4 regions of the Undibacterium sp. Ji83W genome follow, and region 4 is predicted to be linked to each of the others. Evidence: predicted binding sites of a transcription regulator. Region 4 holds the regulator's gene; each other region holds the start of a gene.
What was found. Region 4 encodes sigma-54, which starts transcription at its own class of promoters, with help from an activator protein. Its sites were predicted from a motif close to TGGCANGNAANCTGCTTT; they were not measured.
Positions count from the first base shown of each region.

Region 1: the regulator sigma-54 is predicted to act here: its motif matches at 1,797-1,814, upstream of ACO0LD_RS22555 (CmpA/NrtA family ABC transporter substrate-binding protein).
Region 2: the regulator sigma-54 is predicted to act here: its motif matches at 2,220-2,237, upstream of ACO0LD_RS13595 (ammonium transporter).
Region 3: the regulator sigma-54 is predicted to act here: its motif matches at 1,533-1,550, upstream of ACO0LD_RS06400 (urease subunit gamma).

Region 1 is NZ_JBMPOZ010000016.1:70,674-74,258, forward strand. It holds gene ntrB (nitrate ABC transporter permease) at 1-349, opposite strand, end outside; gene ACO0LD_RS22555 (CmpA/NrtA family ABC transporter substrate-binding protein) at 359-1,642, opposite strand; gene ACO0LD_RS22560 (ANTAR domain-containing response regulator) at 1,934-2,602, opposite strand; gene tsaD (tRNA (adenosine(37)-N6)-threonylcarbamoyltransferase complex transferase subunit TsaD) at 2,747-3,585, shown strand, end outside.
Region 2 is NZ_JBMPOZ010000007.1:67,008-70,592, forward strand. It holds gene ACO0LD_RS13585 (nitronate monooxygenase) at 103-1,347, shown strand; gene ACO0LD_RS13590 (YHS domain-containing (seleno)protein) at 1,418-1,921, opposite strand; gene ACO0LD_RS13595 (ammonium transporter) at 2,289-3,585, shown strand, end outside.
Region 3 is NZ_JBMPOZ010000002.1:503,537-507,121, reverse strand. It holds gene ACO0LD_RS06415 (hypothetical protein) at 1-234, opposite strand, end outside; gene ACO0LD_RS06410 (hypothetical protein) at 276-770, opposite strand; gene ACO0LD_RS06405 (RNA polymerase sigma factor) at 779-1,381, opposite strand; gene ACO0LD_RS06400 (urease subunit gamma) at 1,671-1,973, shown strand; gene ACO0LD_RS06395 (urease subunit beta) at 1,983-2,288, shown strand; gene ureC (urease subunit alpha) at 2,285-3,585, shown strand, end outside.
Region 4 is NZ_JBMPOZ010000034.1:34,242-37,826, forward strand. It holds gene lptC (LPS export ABC transporter periplasmic protein LptC) at 1-8, shown strand, start outside; gene lptA (lipopolysaccharide transport periplasmic protein LptA) at 23-592, shown strand; gene lptB (LPS export ABC transporter ATP-binding protein) at 594-1,349, shown strand; gene ACO0LD_RS30175 (RNA polymerase factor sigma-54) at 1,361-2,851, shown strand; gene hpf (ribosome hibernation-promoting factor, HPF/YfiA family) at 2,959-3,306, shown strand.

The DNA.
Region 1 (3,585 bases), on a different contig from region 4:
CAAAGCCCACCGCCACACGTTTCAGCGAAGCATAAATATTCCAGCCTATGCCCTGGTCATTTGGTCCTTTTTGATAAAAGGGGTCGGAGAATACCTTGATGGCTTCCTGCAAAGTCACCCATGGTGAAGGAAAAGTCGTGTTCTTCACCGCGATGATTTCCCATATCAGTATCAGCATGCCTATGCCAAATAAAGGCGGCAACACACTCAGGAAAAAAGGTCGGAACGAGCGTGGTTTTTTTTCTGCTTTGGGTTTTATTTTTTTCGCCACTTTAACTTCCGTCACTGTTGTTGCTGCGCTGGCTGCCGTGTCTTCCGCAGGCATTGCGCCATGTACCAAGGTATTCATAGCGACTCCTTAAGCCTTGATTTTGAAAGAAGCTGCATAGGCAGCGGGGTTCTTGCCGTCCCAGACCGTACCATCCATGAGTTTGCTGCTGCGCATGACATCCCTGGGAACAGATACCTTGGCCATGGCCGCCGCGTCCTTGTACACATCGATGCGGTTGACTGCTTTCGCTACTGCCAGGTAATCAGGGTCAGCCTTGAGCAAACCCCAGCGCTTATGCTGGGTCAGGAACCACATGCCGTCCGACAGATAAGGGAAATTCACCGCACCATCGTTAAAGAATTTCATGTAGTTAGGGTCGTCCCAGGTCTTGCCCAGACCATTTTGATAGCGTCCCAAAATCCGTTGATTGATGACATCAACCGAGGTATTTACATAAGACTTGTCGGCAATGGTTTCTGCCATCTTGGTCTTGTTGGACAAGGATGCATCGATCCAGCGGCTGGCATCCAGGATCGCGGCGACAACTGCACGTGCAGTGTTGGGATATTTCTGTACGAATTCTGACGTAGTGCCCAATACTTTTTCAGGGTGGTCTTTCCAGATGTCTTGTGTAGTTGCTGCCGTGATGCCTATGCCATCCGCAATTGCGCGGTGATTCCAGGGCTCACCTACGCAATAACCATCCATATTACCAACCCGCATATTAGCCACCATTTGTGGTGGTGGCACGGTAATAACCTTGGCGTCTTTCATGGGGTTGATGCCATGTGCAGCCAGCCAGTAATACAACCACATGGCGTGGGTACCTGTGGGGAAAGTCTGGGCGAAGGTATATTCACGTTTGTCGGTTTGCATGAGCTTGGCCAAACCTGCACCATCAACCGCGCCCTTCTCTGCCAGTTTTTTTGACAGGGTAATTGCCTGGCCGTTATTGTTCAGCGTCATCAACACGGCCATGTCTTTTTTATTTCCGCCTACGCCCAGTTGCACACCATAGATCAGGCCATACAACACATGGGCTGCATCGAGTTCACCATTGACCAGTTTGTCACGCACGCTGGCCCAGGAAGATTCTTTACTGGGGATAATCTTGATACCGTATTTTTTATCAAAACCCAGTACTGATGCCATCACCACCGAAGCGCAATCAGTGAGCGGAATGAAGCCGATATGTACTTCTTCTTTTTCTGGTTTATCGGATCCCGCGGCCCATACTCCACCTGTACTCAAGCCCATGATGCCTGCCCCACTTGCCAGTGCAGCAGTTTGCAAGAAACTGCGACGTTTGAAATTCGGTTCATTTTCTTCCTGCGTCTTGATGAGATTGATAGAAGTTTCCTGATTCGACATGTCTGCACTCCAGCTAAAGTAATTTCTATAATGAAAAAAGGTGTCGTTCCACCACGGAAAACCGTGTGGAAAGACACCTTTGTCTTGTGAGGTGACCGCCGTTAGTCAGACTCACATTTTTTCTTAAGCACCAGCTTTGGCGCTTTCTTTTGATACAGCAATTGCCGTGCCAGCTTAAACACAAGGATTTATATCCTCAGACCATCCCTGCAAAACAAAACTTCCTTAAAAATCCACATCGGATTCGCACCTAAATGACGCAACGCACCATTTACACGCACAAATCTGGACTTACCCTCCTAGCAAATCCGCCACATCTAGCATGCGTTGCGCCAGGTCAACCAGTTTGAGGTTTTTTTCCATCGCCTGTTTGCGCATTTTTTGATAAGCCTCGTTTTCCGACAGATGATGACGCTCCATCAACAAACCCTTGGCCCGCTCTATGGTTTTGCGCTCATGCAACTTGGCCTTGGTATCAGATAATTCACTACGCAGCTTTTGATCCGCATTGAAGCGAGCCATCGCAACATCCAGCACAGGCTTGATGCGCTCAGACTGCAAACCTGCGACCACATAGGCAGACACACCCGCTTCCATGGCGGCGGCCATATTGGTTTGGCTACCATCTTCGGTGAACAAGACGATGGGGCGTGGGGCATCGCGGGTCAGCATGACCATGTGCTCGAGTACATCGCGCGAATCAGATTCGGCGTCAATGATGATCATGTCGGGCTGCAACTGGGCGATACGCTCACTCATATAAATATCGCCAGGAATAACGGCAATGATGTTGTAACCCGCTTGCAGCAAGCCTATGCGCAAGGCACGTGAACGCGCCAGCTGCGCCTGAGCATGCTCTTGCAATTCGTCTTCACGCTGGATAACAGTATTCACCACCACGATCCGCAGGCTGGGTGAGGTCAGTGTTGTCGCATCGTCATTATTTGCTTTGCCGCGCATTTGTGGCCCATGCCAGATATAATTACGTTCTATGAGTCATAGCAAGAATCGCACCAATCTCTGGCATGCAATGAAAACAAGCAGCGTATTGCGTTCTTGCAGGCATTGGCAATGGCTTAATTCTCTCCCCACTTAGAAACAAACATGATAGTTCTCGGCGTTGAATCCTCCTGTGACGAAACCGGTCTTGCCCTGTATGACACAGAGCGTGGTCTGCTTGCCCATGCCCTGCATTCACAAATCGCCATGCATCAGGAATATGGTGGAGTCGTGCCGGAACTGGCTTCACGCGATCACATACGCCGTGCCCTGCCCTTGTTGACTGAAGTATTGAGCAAGGCTAACGTAGACAAACAATCCATCGATGCAATTGCCTATACCCAGGGGCCCGGCCTTGCCGGTGCCTTGCTGGTTGGTGCCTCGGTTGCTTGCGGCCTGGCTATGGCGCTGGATAAGCCTGTACTGGGTGTGCATCATCTGGAAGGTCACCTGCTGTCACCATTGCTGGCCAGCCAGCCACCGGAGTTTCCCTTTATCGCCTTGCTGGTATCTGGCGGACACACGCAATTGATGCGTGTTGACGGCGTTGGCCGTTACCAGTTACTGGGTGAAACTCTGGACGATGCTGCCGGTGAAGCCTTTGACAAGTCAGCCAAATTGCTGGGCTTGTCTTATCCAGGTGGCCCGGCAATTTCACGCATGGCAGAATTTGGTGACCCTGCTGCTTATCAATTCCCACGCCCCATGCTGCATTCCAAAGACTTGAACTTCAGCTTTTCTGGCTTGAAGACAGCGGTATTGACGGTCGTGAAAAATCACCCTGCGAATATCTGCGAACAAGATAAAGCCAATATTGCACGCGGCTTTGTTGATGCCATCGTCGCGGTACTAACGGCCAAATGCATGACTGCAATGAAGGAAAGTGGTTTGAAGCGTCTGGTGATCGCTGGTGGCGTCGGTGCCAACCTGCAGTTGCGCGCCTC
Region 2 (3,585 bases), on a different contig from region 4:
GTCTTCTGGATTGCAACCCTGAAAGAGCAGCAAACAAGCAATAGATATAGGTAATAAGTGCGTCGCGTGATTTACTTTTGAGCAAATGTGTCAAGGATAACAATGAAACGTGTAGATGATTTCCGCCTGAAGCTGGGCAAAGATGAGCTGGTTCCTATCATGATCGGTGGCATGGGTGTTGATATCTCCACTGCTGAACTGGCGCTGGTTGCTGCACGTCTGGGTGGGGTTGGTCATATTTCTGATGCCATGGTGCAGGATGTCTCGGACCGTCGTTTTGACACCAGCTTTGTCAAAGAGAAGACCAAATTCTACAAATACAATATTAACAACTCCGACAAGACTGACATCAAGTTCAACCTCGAGCAATTGGCCGAAGCCACCCGCATGCACGTGGGCAAGACTATGGAAGCCAAGCAGGGCACGGGCATGATCTTTGTCAATTGCATGGAAAAGCTGACCATGAATGGCCCACGCGAAACCCTCAAGGTACGCCTGGAGTCTTCACTTGATGCCGGTATTGACGGCATCACCATGAGTGCCGGCCTGCATCTGGGTTCCTTTGGCCTCATCGCTGAGCACCCGCGCTTTCGCGATGCAAAGCTGGGCATCATCGTTTCTTCAGTACGTGCGCTGCAATTATTCCTGCGCAAGAATTCGCGTCTGAACCGTTTGCCAGACTATGTCATCGTTGAGGGCCCGCTGGCTGGTGGCCATCTGGGTTTTGGCATGGACTGGGCTGAATATGATCTGCAAACCATCATCACTGAAATCGTCCAGTACCTGAAGGCAGAAAACCTGGACATCCCGCTGATTGCGGCTGGTGGTATCTTCACAGGCAGCGATGCCGTGTCTTTCATGGAAAACGGTGCTGCCGGTGTACAGGTAGCGACCCGCTTCACTGTCACCAATGAATGCGGCCTGCCTGCCAGCGTGAAACAGGAATACTTCAAGGCCAGTGAAGGCGATATCGAAGTCAATAATATCTCGCCTACCGGCTACCCTATGCGCATGCTGAAGAATACGCCAGCAATAGGCGATGGCATACGCCCTGGTTGCGAGTCTTATGGCTATCTGCTGGATGGCAATGGCAACTGCGCCTACATCACATCCTATAACCGTGAAGTGGCAGCGCACCCTGATGCCAAGAAAGTCTCGGTCATGGACAAGACTTGCCTGTGCACCCACATGCGTAACTTCAATTGCTGGACTTGTGGGCAAATGACCTACCGCCTGAAAGACACGACCCGCAAACTGCCGGATGGCACTTATGAATTGCTGAGTGCCGAACATGTGTTCCGCGATTATCAATTCAGTGTAGATCACCAGATTGCCCTGCCGGTTTAAATCACTGGCCTGAATACAAAACGCCGCTTTAGCCTTTGAGGAAAGCGGCGTTTTTCATGTGCACAAGCAATCAGAGTTCAGATGGCTTTTTGCTGGCAATGGTTTTCCAGTTGGTTTTTGCAAGATCGATATTGCCCGCAATGTCCTTTGCCCAGATCGCACGGATCTTGGTATCGAGATTGAAGTAGAGTTTGTTATCGACGATGTCATACACGTCCGGGTCAGCAACAAATTTCTTGCCTATCGATGCACCATAAGCGCAGTAGCCACCAAAGGCCGGCAGGTATTTCTCTGGATTCGCCAGGAAAGTCTTTTTGTTTTCTTCGCTGGTGAACAGGTAATCAACCCCATCTACAGTTGCCACATGGTGACCGGTGCCATGGGCTGGTTTTTCGCTGGTGAAGAAGGTAGTGAGATCATAGCCACGTGCACCTATGACACTATTGGCGACCGTATCAGCTACGCTGATGCCCGGCACCGCTGCCAGGGACAATGCGGCTACTGCTGACAAGAAGATGAATTTGATTTTGCTGACCAGGCTGCTGGAAGTGCGTGATATGGATGTGAGTGACATAGCGTGCTCCTTTAAATGGTTGAAAGCGGATTTGAGATTCGCCTTGCTCATGCGCAGCGAATGACACTCACTTTAATTCAGTTCATCAAAGTAAAGAATAGCCATAATATTGAATTCATTATTCCTCGAAATGGAATAATAACCATCGAATTTGATTTGGCACTCTCTGCGTGCAAACTCATGCCATGCAGAAATATTTGCTTACATTTTGGTGCAGGCACTTACACTCACTGGTATCACAAGCAATATATTTCCCTTTAATTGCCCTCATCCGTAACAAATCCACTGGTATCAGCCTTGGCATGAAAAATGCTGCAATGCACATGCTTGTGTGTCATTGACGATGTTTTTTAAAAAGGCTAGCTTGATGAAAATACGCGTGCTCTCCAGCTTCTTGCTCTCACTCTCTTTCAGCCTCTTGCTGTGCAGCGGCACTTGCAATGCACAGGCAGAATCCCCTACAACAGCATCAGTGACTGCAGCCACTGCACCTGCAATTGCGGTGGTAGCCCCACCAGCCATGACCAAGCCGGGCATGATCGCCGCTGACAAGATCAGTGCTGGCGACACCGCCTGGATGCTGACATCGACCGCACTGGTATTACTGATGACCATACCCGGCCTGGCCCTGTTCTATACCGGCATGGTGCGCAAGAAAAATGCCCTGGGCACGATGGCGCATAGCCTGGCAACCACCTGCATCGTCACGGTCTTATGGGTGGTGCTGGGTTACAGCCTGGTGTTCACGGCAGGTTCGCCTTATCTGGGCAGCATGGACAGGTTCATGCTGCACGGCGTGAGCTTTTTGAAAGAAGCCGGGCAGCTCAGCGTGCATCAACTGGCACCGACAATACCAGAGAGCGTATTCCTGATGTTCCAGATGACGTTTGCGATTATCACCCCTGCCCTGATCACCGGTGCCTTTGCCGAACGGATGAAATTTTCTGCCCTGCTGCTGTTCATCACGCTGTGGTCCTTGCTGGTGTATGTGCCAGTCGCGCACTGGGTATGGGAACCGGCAGGCTGGCTGGCAGCGCGCGGCGTGCTGGATTTTGCCGGTGGCACTGTGGTGCATATCAATGCCGGGGTATCTGGTCTGGTGGCTGCACTGATAGTCGGACCACGTCTGGGTTTTGGCAAGGAACCCATGCCGCCACATAATTTATTGCTGACTGCGATAGGTGCATCGCTGTTATGGGTGGGCTGGTTTGGTTTCAATGCAGGTTCTGCCGGTGCAGCAGATGGCCGCGCCGGGCTGGCGATGCTGGTGACACAGGTGGCAACAGCGATGTCTGCACTAGCTTGGATGTTTGTTGAATGGCTGCGCCGTGGCAAACCCTCGGTGCTGGGCATAGTCTCTGGCGCGGTCGCTGGCCTGGTAGCTATCACGCCCGCCTCCGGCTTTGTCGATCTGACGGGTGCGCTGGTGATAGGTGCTGTAGCTGGCGTGGCATGCTATTGGGGAGCGACTTCACTCAAATCCCTGGGTGGTTATGACGATTCACTGGATGTATTTGGCGTGCATGCCATAGGTGGCATAGTCGGCGCACTGCTGACTGGCGTATTTGCGTTGAAGAGCATAGGCGGTGCCGATGGCAGCCTGGCGACCCAGGCCTTTGGCGTCATCGTTACTGTGATTTATTCGGGCGCTGTGACAGCAGCCA
Region 3 (3,585 bases), on a different contig from region 4:
TTTTGAGTCGGGTATATCTGCCAGTGCCAGCATGGGTGGCATAGAGGGCATAGGTGACATTGCTGGCATCGGTGGAATGGGCGGCATCGGTGGTACTGCAGGCACCTGTATGATTTCCACGTGGCGACGCACAGGTTTTTCTTCGCTTGAGTTTGCAGTGTCACTGTCTGTATTGGCATGTGCCATGGCCCAGGCAGAGCTTAACAATATGAAGAGTGGCAGTTTGGTTTTCATGATACTTCCTTTTCTGTGTGTCGTTTGTTTTTTGATCTTGCTTACTTCAAGAGTCGCATGGCCAATGGTTCTCCATCGGCAGCGACCAGCATTTGCGCCTGCACCATGTCACCGGCTATTTCTGGCGAGACTGGCATGCCCAGGCTGGCGAGCCAGGCAGCCGGGACTTCTGCTTCCAGCATGCTTGGTGTTTCGTTATTCAGGCGCTCCAGCGGTACCAGTGCGACGAAAGGGGGAAGCTCTGTACTTGAAACAGTGGTGCTGTCCGGCGTCAATTGATGCTGCGATGCAGGGAACATGACCGTCAGCATGACCAGACCAAAGCTGCCACTCAGCGTCAGCAAACCTGCCAGCCACGGGCGCAAACGTCTGCTGCGTGCCTGTTTTTTATCCTTGGCCTGTTGCTTGGCGAAAGCTTGCAATAAAGTCTGCTCAATCGCAACTGGCGTATTCAGCTCCTGCAAATCTTTGCGCAAGAGGCTGAACTGCTGGTCCAGCACGGCATCTGTATTGCTGGCGTCCTGTGGGGTATTCATAAGGTCTTTCATCTTTGTGTTCCGGTTTTTGCTGCTGCGTCAGGTCGCCAGCCCAGTCTTTCGCTATATTCCAATATAGCGGCCCGCGCCCTTGACAGACGTGAGCGCACTGTTCCTATATCTATGTCGCAAATCACGGCTATCTCTGCGTACGACAGTTCCTGCAATTCATACAAGATAATAACGTCACGATAATGGGGGCGCAGTACCGCTACTGCTTGCCGCACATGCTCAGTCATTTGCTGATGGAAGATGGCGTCCGCCGGTTCTGTTGTTTCACTCATCAAAACTTCTTCTCCATCTTCTTCGCTATAACCTGGTAATGGCTGGCGGCGGCGTTCTGTCTGGTCCTGTTTCAGTAGTAAATTCCTGGCTACGCCAAACAAAAAATTCTGCAAGCTGCCCTTGCCTGCGTCATATCGGTAAGACTTGCTCAGCAAACCCATGAAAACGTCCTGCACCACGTCCGCTGCCAGCGCACTCTGACCACATCGCATCAGGGCATAGCGATAGATAGGCCCCTGATGACGCTGGTACAGACGTTGAAATGCAGCAACATCACCGTCGCGCATTTGTGTCAGCAAGCTGGAATCTGTCTCTTGGTTATCCACGTTTATTTGTTGGTTGTTTTAAGGTATTACCCTCAGGGGCATTAAAAGTTCCAATTATTTTCGCGCTATCTGCATTTATATGAAATGCACTAACTTGGTGAGATTGCGCCTTTGTTTGGTGCGCATTTTTGCAATCCAGCCTATTTGCCCTTGGTTCAAAACTTGCTGTGTTGCTTTTTATAATGTTTTTAGAGGGATGGCCTGTCACTTATGTGGACTTGCTTGTTATTTTGCAAATGGCGATAAATAATAAGTTTGGTGATAGCACAGACAATAAGCGAAAGAAGATATGGATCTGACACCCAGAGAAAAAGATAAGTTGCTGATATTTACCGCCGCCTTGTTGGCAGAGCGGCGCAAGGCGCGTGGCCTGAAGCTGAATTATCCAGAAGCAGTCGCCCTGATCACCGCTGCCATCATGGAAGGTGCGCGCGATGGCCGGACGGTGGCAGAACTGATGTCGGAAGGCACGCAAATACTCAGTCGTGCCGATGTCATGGAAGGCGTGCCGGAAATGATTCCTGATATCCAGGTCGAAGCGACATTCCCGGATGGCAGCAAACTGGTTACCGTCCATCACCCCATTCCTTAGGAGAAAACCATGATACCAGGCGAAACCCTGATAGAGGATGGGGACATAGAACTGAATGTCGGTCGTGCTGTCGTCAGCATTACTGTAGCCAATAGCGGTGACAGGCCGATACAGGTAGGCTCCCATTTTCATTTTTATGAAACCAATCCTGCACTGCAATTTGAGCGCCAACTGGCTTATGGCATGCGCCTCAATATTGCTGCCGGTACGGCCATACGTTTTGAACCGGGGCAGCAGCGCAGCATAGAGCTGGTGGCTTTGGCGGGTGACCGGAAAGTCTATGGCTTTAGCGGTAAAGTCATGGGGGCGCTATGAAAATTTCACGTCATGCTTATGCTGAGATGTTCGGACCAACCACGGGTGATCGCATCCGCCTGGCAGACACTGGTCTGTTCATAGAAATTGAAAAAGACTTTGCCATCTATGGTGAAGAAGTGAAATTTGGCGGTGGCAAGGTGATACGCGATGGCATGGGCCAATCACAAAGACCGCATGCTGAAGTCATGGATACCGTCATCACCAATGCTGTCATCATTGATCACTGGGGCATAGTCAAGGCAGATATAGGCATAAAAAATGGCTTGATTGCCTGTATAGGAAAAGCTGGTAACCCAGACATACAGTCCGGCGTTGACATGGCCATTGGTGGCGCGACCGAAATTATTGCTGGTGAAGGCAAGATCGTGACTGCTGGTGGTATCGATTCGCATATCCATTTCATTTGCCCGCAGCAGATAGAAGAAGCATTGATGAGTGGCGTCACCACCATGCTGGGCGGCGGTACTGGCCCGGCCACTGGCACGGCAGCCACCACCTGTACGCCTGGCCCCTGGCATATGCATTCGATGCTGATGGCGGCAGATGCGTTTCCCATGAACCTGGGTTTTATGGGCAAGGGCAATGTCAGCCTGCCTTTGCCGCTGGAAGAGCAGGTCAGAGCCGGTGCCATAGGTCTGAAGCTGCATGAAGACTGGGGCACGACTCCGCAAGCCATCGACAATTGCCTGACTGTGGCAGACCAGATGGATGTGCAGGTTGCCATCCACAGTGATACGCTGAACGAAGGCGGCTTTCTGGAGCACACCCTGGCGGCATTCAAGGACAGGACTATCCACACCTTCCATACCGAAGGTGCAGGTGGTGGTCATGCTCCGGATATTATTGCGGCGGTGGGTGAGGCGAATGTGTTGCCATCATCCACCAATCCTACCCGACCCTATACCGTCAATACCCTGGACGAGCATCTCGACATGCTCATGGTTTGTCACCATCTGGACCCGGCAATTGCAGAAGACATTGCCTTTGCCGAATCACGCATACGGCGTGAAACCATTGCTGCGGAAGATATTTTGCATGATATCGGTGCCATTTCGATGATGTCTTCCGATTCCCAGGCCATGGGCCGTGTGGGTGAAGTCATCATGCGTACCTGGCAAACGGCAGACAAGATGAAGCAGCAGCGTGGTTCGCTGGCAGAAGACAATGCGCGTCATGACAACTTCCGCGTCAAACGCTATATCGCCAAATACACCATAAATCCTGCACTGACCCATGGCATTGCCCATGCAGTTGGTTCGCTGGAAGTAGGCAAGATTGCCGATATCGTCTTGTG
Region 4 (3,585 bases):
GCAAATAATCAAGAAAGCGAATATGCGTATGATCAATACACCATTCAGCGTCGCCCGCTTATTTAGCCTGGCCTGCCTGAGCCTGGCCTGTGTTTCTGCCCATGCAGAAAAGGCCGACAGTAATAAAGAGACCATCATCGAAGCCGGTTATGGCGAGAGTGATGGCAAGACCAGTGTGCGCAGACTGTCCAAGGGTGTCTCGCTGGTGCGCGGTACACTGAACGTCAAGGCAGAAAATGCCGTCGTCACCGAAGGCCCGAATGGCGATCAGTTTGTCGTCCTGACTGGCGGCAGTAACCGCAAGGTCAGCTTCCGCCAAAAACGTGATGGCGGCCCTGATCTGTGGGTAGATGGCGAAGCTGACCGTGCCGAATACAATCAAAGTACAGAAATCGTCAAATTCATTTCCAAGGCCAAGGTGCGCTACCTGGAAGGCAAGCGTGTCACCCAGGAACAAGAAGGCGAATACCTGTCTTACGATAGCAAGAATGACTTTTTCATCGGCACCAACTCGACCAGTGGCCAGCATGTGGATGGTTCTGGCAGCCTGAAAATCATCTTGCAACCAAAACCAGAAAAACAGGCTAATTAAGATGACAGTACAGTCCAGCAGCACCTTGCTCGTCAAGGGCCTGCAAAAGCGCTATGGCGCGCGCCAGGTGGTGCGCGATGTTTCCCTGCTACTGAAAAGCGGTGAAGTAGTGGGTTTGCTGGGGCCGAATGGCGCAGGCAAGACCACCTCGTTTTACATGATCGTTGGACTGGTACCTTCCGACGCCGGGGATATCACGATTGATGATGTGAATATTTCACAACTGCCTATCCATGAGCGGGCGGTACTGGGTTTGTCTTATCTGCCGCAAGAAGCTTCGGTATTTCGCAAGCTGACGGTGGAAGACAATATCCGCGCCGTACTCGAATTGCAAAAAGACAGCGAAGGCAAATATCTTGGTGCCAAGAAAATTGAGCAAAGGCTCAATGCTCTGCTGGCAGATTTGCAGATAGAAAAAATACGCGAGAGCCAGGCGCTGTCACTTTCAGGTGGCGAACGCCGCCGGGTAGAGATTGCCCGCGCTCTGGCCACCAACCCCCGCTTTGTGTTGCTGGATGAACCCTTTGCTGGTGTTGACCCGATTGCCGTGATCGAGATCCAGCGCATTGTGCGCTTCCTCAAGGAACGCGGCATAGGCGTGTTGATCACGGACCATAATGTGCGCGAGACCCTGGGTATCTGTGATCACGCTTACATCATTAATCAAGGCGCGGTACTTGCCAGTGGCAAGCCTGACGACATCATACAAAATGAATCTGTACGTCGCGTTTATCTCGGAGAACATTTCCGGATGTGACGGGAATCATCATGAAACAAAGCCTGCAACTACGTACCTCACAACATCTGGCCTTGACGCCGCAATTGCAGCAATCAATACGATTATTGCAGTTATCGACTTTGGAATTGCATCAGGAGCTGGAGACGCTGCTGACTGACAATCCCATGCTGGAACGCGTCGATGATCCGCTCGACCACGCCGTGCGCCTGCTGGCCGACGGTGCCATCAATACCAGCAGCACTTCTGCCGATGCCGGCATGGAAGCACCCGCAGCAAGAGAAGACAGTGACAGGGCTGCTGAACCAGTGGCGGCTGATGCTGAAACCGTCATCAGCAATGACAGCACTACCTCCAGTGAAGAAGACTGGGGCTTTGATGACGTGCAGCATGGCAGCAAATCAGGCGATGATGAAGATGGCCGCCCGCAACTGGGCGCAGCCCATGTCACCCTGCGTGAACACTTGCTGGAACAGATGCGCCTGAACCTGCGCGAACCACGTGACCGCGCCCTGGTCGAGCTGATGATAGATGCGCTGGACAGCAATGGTTACCTGACTGAAACACTGGATGAAATACATGCCAGTTTGCCACTGGAACTTTGTGTAGAACCAGAAGAGCTGGCTTTTGCCCTGAACATGCTGCAAAGCTTTGACCCGGCTGGTGTCGGCGCACGCAGCCCCTCAGAGTGCCTGGCATTGCAAATCAGGCGCTTGCCCAAGATCGCTTTTGTCACGCGCAGGCTGGCGTTGCAAATTGTTGAAACGCAACTGACTTTATTTGCGCAAAGAGATTTCACCAAACTCAAGAAAATCCTCGACTGTGATGATGAAGATTTGCGCGATGCACAAACTGTCATCCGCATGTGCAAACCCAGGCCCGGCATCGCTTTTGCTGCCGATGAATCTGACTATGTGGTGCCAGATGTCATCGTCAGAAAATCGGGCAATGGCTGGCAAGTCATGCTGAATCAGGACGTCATGCCCAGGCTGCGGGTAAGCAGCATGTATGCCAACATCATGAAACAAAACCGCGGCGAAGCAGGCATGGGCGCACAGCTACAGGAAGCGCGCTGGCTCATCAAGAACATGCGGCAACGCTTCGAGACCATATTGCGCGTTGCACAAGCGATAGTCGAAAGGCAACGCAATTTTTTCACGCATGGTGCTGTTGCCATGCGCCCCCTTGTTTTGCGCGAAATTGCTGATACACTAGGATTACACGAGAGCACTATCTCACGTGTTACAACTCAAAAATACATGTTGACCCCACATGGCATGTTTGAGTTGAAGTACTTTTTCGGCAGCCATGTCGCGACGGAAACAGGGGGTGAAGCATCTTCCACCGCGATACGTGCACTCATCAAGCAGTTGATAGGAGCAGAAGACCAGAAAAGCCCACTCTCTGATAGCAAAATTGCAGACATGCTGGGTGAACAGGGCATGGTAATTGCCCGACGGACAGTTGCCAAATACCGTGAAGCCCTGAAAATCCCCCCAGTCAGTTTGCGTAAATCTTTGTAAGCAGTCCTTGTAATCACGGTTTGAATTGCTATATATGATTTAGCTCAAGGCAAATAAATGCCATGCGCTTATTGTTAAAGCAAGTAACATCACTATAGGAGCACAGTATGAATCTCACCATCAGTGGACACCACGTCGAAGTAACTCCTGCAATTCGTGAATATGTACATACCAAACTAGAACGTATCAGGCGGCATTTCGACCAGGTCATTGATATCGCCGTCATCCTGACGGTGGACAAGCTCCGGGAAAAGGAAAAACGACACAAAGCCGACATTAATTTGCATATCAGCGGTAAAGATATCCACGTTGAAAGTCTGGCGCATGATCTGTATGCAGCAATCGATGCACTGGTAGACAAACTTGATCGCCAGGTCATCAAGCATAAAGATAAAATGCAAGACCATCAGCACGACGCCATCAAGCACATACCTGATCCGGCCTCGGCTTCATAAGACCCCAGTCCTTACCCGAACAGGGTTGTGGACATCCAAAACAAGGACGCTAGAAGGCGTCCTTTTTGTTGGGTGAATGGTTTCTTGTAGGTCTAGTTTCTGACATTTAAAATAAATAATTTACTTTTATTGTCGTTTGTCACATACGCTGCTTAACAAGCTGCGAGTTAGTTGATTCACGGCATTTTTATTATCGTCATTCCAGCGTGCTGTTAGCTGGAATCCAGTGGCGTTCGTTGCATGCCGTGTTATTTGTTACATGCCGTGCGTTGATTAAAA